One region of the Pseudoalteromonas sp. S3785 genome, then DNA from elsewhere that is predicted to be linked to it. Evidence: predicted binding sites of a transcription regulator. Region 1 holds the regulator's gene; the other holds the start of a gene.

The links. The regulator LexA, encoded in region 1, represses DNA repair genes until DNA is damaged. The targets are predictions, from matches to a motif close to TACTGTATNNNNATACAGTA.
Region 2: the regulator LexA is predicted to act here: its motif matches at 2,024-2,043, upstream of CWC17_RS14880 (SulA-like leucine-rich domain-containing protein).

What each region holds. Positions count from the first base shown of each region.
Region 1 covers NZ_PNCT01000031.1:30,979-34,184, forward strand. Annotated here, with positions in the region: gene CWC17_RS09115 (hypothetical protein) at 5-385, shown strand; gene CWC17_RS09120 (PaaI family thioesterase) at 396-836, opposite strand; gene lexA (transcriptional repressor LexA) at 1,014-1,631, shown strand; gene coxB (cytochrome c oxidase subunit II) at 2,104-3,206, shown strand, end outside.
Region 2 covers NZ_PNCT01000057.1:1-3,206, reverse strand. Annotated here, with positions in the region: gene CWC17_RS14890 (NCS2 family permease) at 1-1,218, opposite strand, end outside; gene CWC17_RS14885 (SEL1-like repeat protein) at 1,336-1,791, shown strand; gene CWC17_RS14880 (SulA-like leucine-rich domain-containing protein) at 2,067-2,501, shown strand; gene CWC17_RS14875 (YchJ family protein) at 2,543-3,022, shown strand.

The sequences.
Region 1 (3,206 bases):
GACAATGTCGGAAATTCAATTTTTAAATGTAGATCTAGAGCTTGAGTCTAAACATGATATTAGCGCCTTAGTGGCAGACTTAAAGAAAAACGCGACGGTTTTGCATTATGACAAAGACGAATATCGTCAACTTGCGCGTATTGAAGCCTCAGGTGAAATATCAACACCAGATAAAGCGATTAACCATTTGTGCGAGCTTATTGAGTCGTGTTCACGTAATGCGCTTAAACAATGGCTCAGCTGCTCGCGAAGAACGTTTGATATTGGCTTTGAATCGGGCACGTCGCCTAAATGTTTTAACCAAGCCTTACATGCAGACACACTGCTACGTATATCTGCGATTGGTGCAGGTATGGAAATTACTATTTATCCTATCGAAAAATAACAATAAGTAATTATCTGCGCTCTACAACTGCTGCGGTCATTTTTGATACGCAGCACAGCTCATTGCGGCTATTTGTTATTTTTATTTCCCACACAGAACTACGTTTACCTATATGAAAAGCCCTAGCGGTTGCAGTTAAAGTACCATTGCGAGATGCTTTTAAATGGCTTGCGCTAATTTCCTGCCCTACACAATAAAACTTTGTAAAATCGACAACAAAATTAGCAGCATAGCTTGCTACTGTTTCGGCAAGTACTACATTTGCACCACCGTGAACCATCCCCATAGGATTATGATGCTCAGGAATTGCTGGCATTGTGGCAACTAGGTAATCGTCACCAATTTCTGTGACTTCAATACCCATGGTTTTCATTAATGTGCCTTGGCCGTCAATGCCTTCCTCTAACTGTTTGCAAAGCGCTAAAGTGATGGGTTGGTGCCAAATACTCATAATTACTCCTTTATGTTGAAAGCAAATTTATAGCATTTTAAATACTGAACGTCTGTAATTACCTAAAATATATCCAAGTGCGGTGTGTTTAGCTATTTTAAAGCGCAATTTAAATTTGCGATTTTTATTTAACTGTATATACTCACAGTTAAATGTACTGTATGGAAAACCAGTTGTATGCGACCATTAACTAAACGCCAAGCTCAAATACTCGAACTAATAAAAGTTTTTATTAAAGACACTGGTATGCCTCCTACACGTGCCGAAATTGCGCAAACACTAGGTTTTAAAAGTGCTAATGCCGCAGAAGAGCACTTAAAAGCGCTTGCCAAAAAAGGTGTTATTAAAATGAAGCCAGGCGCAAGCCGTGGTATTCAATTGGTTGAAGAAGAAGAGCCAGAGCAACTAGGTCTGCCATTAATAGGTCGAGTTGCAGCGGGTTCGCCTATTTTGGCGCAAGAACATGTTGAGAGCCACTGCAAAATAGACCCACTTATGTTTAAACCTGCCGCTGACTTTTTACTGCGTGTTAACGGTATGAGTATGAAAGATATAGGCATTATGGACGGCGACTTACTTGCTGTACACCGTACTCAAACAGCTGAAAACGGCCAAGTTGTGGTTGCGCGGGTAGATGAAGACGTAACCGTAAAGCGCCTCGAAAAAGCAGGCCGAAAAGTATTATTACACGCCGAAAACGAAGAGTTTACGCCTATAGAGGTAGACCTTGAAAACGAATCTTTTAATATTGAAGGTTTAGCTGTTGGCGTAATAAGAAATGCCGACTGGATGTAATTTTTAACTATTTTTAAGTAACTTTTTATAAATGCGCACTTTTAAGTGTGCATTTTTGTTTTAAGAAAGACCTTCCGCTACCTCAAAGCGCCCTAAAATTATTTAGCCTGTAAACTTTTTTGCACTCGCACTTAACTCCTCTTTTATATGATGCACCCCCTAGTTTTACTCGCTATTTAGCAACTAACTTGTGTTTAAGCTGGCGTAATTAAAGCTTATTTTAAAATACAACTTGTTTGTTTTTTATACTAAAACTTGCTTGTTGTACGTTTTTTAGCTAATCATTAATGTGCTGGGCTAACAATAACTCACAGCTTTTTGGTTTTGAGAACACACAAATACACATTCATTGTTGACGCAGCTATACCAATCAAAACAAATTAGGTTGGTTAAATAATAAAAATAACGAATTGGCGTTTAAGCCGTATGCCTCTTCGCTTTGCATTCGCAATAGCATCAAAGGAGCCGTCACATGGGTAAACTGACCTCTGCCTTGTGGCTTGTATTGATTATGTTCCCGCAGCAAGTGCTGGCTAATAGCCAATACAATATGCGCAAGGGCGTAACCGATATAAGTAATAATGTATATCAGCTACACATGACAATATTTTTAATATGTTGTGTGATTGGGGTGATAGTGTTCGCAATTATGTTTTGGGCACTAATTCATCACCGTAAATCTAAAGGGGCAGTTCCTGCCCAATTTCATGAAAGTACCAAAGTAGAAATTCTTTGGACTGCCATTCCGTTTGTTATTTTAATTGCCATGGCAATCCCTGCCACTAAAACCTTGATTGCAATGGAAGATGCCAGTAAGGCCGACTTAACCATTAAAATCACTGGATCACAGTGGAAGTGGCATTATGAATATATGGGCGAAGACGTGGAGTTTTATTCTATTTTGTCTACCCCTCAAGACGAAATAGCCAACCTTGCTAATAAAAACCCTAATTACTTACTTGAGGTTGATAAACCTTTAGTACTGCCAATTAATCAAAAGGTGCGTTTTTTAATGACCTCTGATGATGTTATTCACTCTTGGTGGGTACCTGATTTTGCCGTTAAAAAAGATGCCAACCCGGGGTTTATTAATGAAACGTGGACCAACATCAACGAAGAGGGTATTTACCGTGGCCAATGCGCCGAACTGTGCGGTAAAGATCATGGTTTTATGCCCGTGGTAGTTGAAGCTAAGTCACAAGAGGATTTTAACGCGTGGCTTGCAGATGCTAAGCAAGCTAAGCAGAAAGCGGCATTAGCCGATGCAGCCCTACTTGAGAAAACGATTCCTAAAGAAGAGTTAATGACGCTAGGTGAGCAAGTGTATATGGCAAGTTGCGCTGCGTGTCATCAGCCAACAGGTATGGGGTTACCGGGTGTGTTTCCAGCGCTTAAAGGCAGCCCCATTGTGCTTGGTGATATAAAAGATCATATAGATATTGTAATTCATGGCCGTCCTGGCACCGCAATGCAGGCATTTGCAAAGCAGTTATCTATAAAGCAACTTGCGGCAGTAATTACCTACAAACGCAATGCGTGGGGTAACGATACGGGTGATGTTATCCAACCTAGTGA
Region 2 (3,206 bases), on a different contig from region 1:
ACCACATAGTAACTTAACCGCAGTATACGATATAAAACCAAGCGCAATACCATGTGCAATAGAGAATGTAAGTGGCGTCATAAGCAGTACAACACTTACCGGAATTGCATCGCTCATATCATCCCAGTTCACAAACTTAAGGTTTTGCAGCATTAATACCGCAACGTATAAAATAGCACCCGCTGTTGCATAGGCTGGCACCATTTGCGCAAGCGGCGCAAAAAACATCATTAGCAAAAAGCATACACCTACAACGACGGCTGTTAAGCCAGTACGCCCGCCAACCGATACACCGGCCACAGACTCAATATAAGAAGTGGTTGTTGAAGTACCCAGCATTGCGCCGGCAATGGTCGCTGTACTATCAGCACTTAAAGCACGCCCTAAGCGCGGCATGTTGCCTTTTTCATCGGCCAAGCCTGCTTTTTGAGTTACCGCAACCAACGTCCCTGATGTATCAAATAAGTCAACAAACAAAAACGCAAAAATTACGCTTAACATGGAAAGTTCAAGGGCCGCTGCAAAATCAAGTTGCATAAACGTAGGTAAAATAGACGGTGGCATTGAAATTACGCCGTGGTACTGAACTAAATCAAGGCTTAACGCAATACCTGTTACTAGCAAAATGCTAATAAGTACGCCACTTTTTATATCGCGATAAAGTAAAGCCGCAATAACAAAAAAGCTTAATATAGCTAATAAAGGGCCCGCCGAAGTGATATCACCAAGCTGCACTAATGTTGCTGGGCTTGAAACAATAATCCCTGCATTTTTTAGTGCAATTAACGCTAAAAACGCGCCTATACCTGTTGCTATAGCTTGTTTTAAAACCAAAGGAATCGCATTAATTATCCACTCGCGGACCTTAAACAAACTTAATATTAAAAATATACAACCAGACATAAATACCGCACCTAATGCAGCCTGCCAGCTATAACCCATCCCTAAAACTACACCATAAGTAAAAAATGCGTTAAGGCCCATACCTGGCGCAAGTGCTAAAGGATAATTGGCCCACAGCCCCATAATAAAACAGCCAATAGCAGCTGCAATACAAGTGGCTACAAATGCAGCACCTTGATCCATGCCTGCTTCAGCAAGCATTGCAGGGTTAACAAATACAATGTAAACCATAGTGATGAAAGTAGTGACTCCTGCAATGCTTTCGCGTCGCACATTGGAGTTGTTTTCGCGGAGTTTAAATAGAGCTTCGAGCATAATAGACTTGTGGTTGTAAAAAGTGACGAGATTTTATCATAAAATTAAGTATAAACAGGACATTTTACCTTGCGATATACTAAACTGTTGACGTAGAAACTATATAAAAGAAAATGTATGAATAAGACTCAGCCTAGCGGACAAGACTTAGAGCAGCAATTAAACAACATTTTAGACTTTGTAACTCAGCCTATAAACCAAAGCGCTGAAAGCAATAGTGATGTAAGCGAGCACACAGCACTTAATAAAGCACTGTATTATTTAAAACATAATCAAGCACCATTGGCAGCTAAATGGATGCGTCTTGCCGCAATGGCCAGAAATCATCGCGCCCAGTTTTATTTAGGATTATTTTTTGTCAAAGGCCAAGGCGTACCAAAAAGTGTATTTCACGCAGCAGCATGGCTTAGTTTAGCCAGTAGCCAAGGCTATGAACCGGCAACCGCTGCTTTAGATGATTTAAGAAAATATATCGACACCAAACGTCTTAAAGACGCGCAGTGCTACGCAGCAAGCTTGTTTGAGCAAATACACCAAATACAGTATGCTCACTTAATCCCCAAAAATGACTAACTACTGTATTACTAAGTACTGTAAAACACATTAAAACAACTGTATAGCCACCTCTTAAGTACTGTATAGCGCTGCTACACTTTATACAGTTGCGCAAGCACCCTCATTTTTCACTCTCACAGATAAATTATAAGCAACTGTTTTTAAAGTGTTATTTTTATTATTTATTTTTTAAAGTCATCAACTGTATAAAAAATAACAAAAAACACTTGCACACAACAACTGTATAAACTACTGTATACATGTACTGTATATAAACCCAGTGAGTGAGACCTATGCTACAGCCAATTACCGTAAGAAACGTTAAAAGCTACCAACAACATGACGAAAATGAGTTAGTAAACTTAATAAAAGTAGAAGATGAAATTTCTGCAACATTTGAGATGCTAAAAGTGTTGCACCAATACAATAGCTCGAATGCGTGGACCTTACTAATTGCGCCTGACCATGTGCCCAGTAAAGCCTTACTAGATAGCTGCTCTATTGATACCAGCAAATTGCTTGTGATAAGGCAAAAGCATTTAGTAAATTTAGAGTATGTGCTTAACTCCGCACTCCATAATGGAAATTTTGCAGCCATTATTACGTGGACCGACATAGTCAGTGAGCAACAGCTTGTTAATTTATCGCTTAATTTAAATAAAAGAAGCGCTAAGCTATTTTGCTTTACTAAAAAAACCAGCACTACAGCAATATCACTTACTCAATAAGCTGGTAAAATACATTTTTGATTTATGTTAATTAGTATTTTATGAGTGTAACCAGTACCAGCGCCTGCAAATGCAACAGTCAGCTTAATTATGGCGACTGTTGCCAACCTTATCATCTTGATATAAAAACCCCAGAAACACCTGAGCAATTAATGCGTTCGCGCTTTAGTGCTTATGCATTAAAAAATGCATCTTATGTATTTAAAACTTACGCTAAAGAAAAACAAGCACAAAACCCAGTAAATGAAATTGCTGACTTTGCCAATAGCTGCCGCTTTGTAAAATTAGTTGTACGCGACACAAAACAAAGTGATGAGCGAGGCTCTGTTGCCTTTAACGCGTATTATTTTTACCAAAACTTATATTGTGAACTGGATGAGAAATCAGACTTTATAAAAGAGGATGGTGAATGGCGTTATTTAGAGGGTATTATTAATCCGGTAGCCGATATTAAAGTTAATAGAAATGACCCCTGCCCTTGCGGAAGTGCTAAGAAATATAAAAAATGCCACGCTTTATAAAGTAATACACTTAAAGTATAACGACGCTTAAGTAATTTCAATAACGAACTTAACCACCAGGGCGTGTTGACCTTTGATGGTTGAATTTGCAGCAGTGTGTTTGGTTTTTAGGCAAGGCAGAGCCTATGAAGTGTGGTTATTCCCCATAAATAGGCGATAACGAAGCATAAATGCCAAACATGCG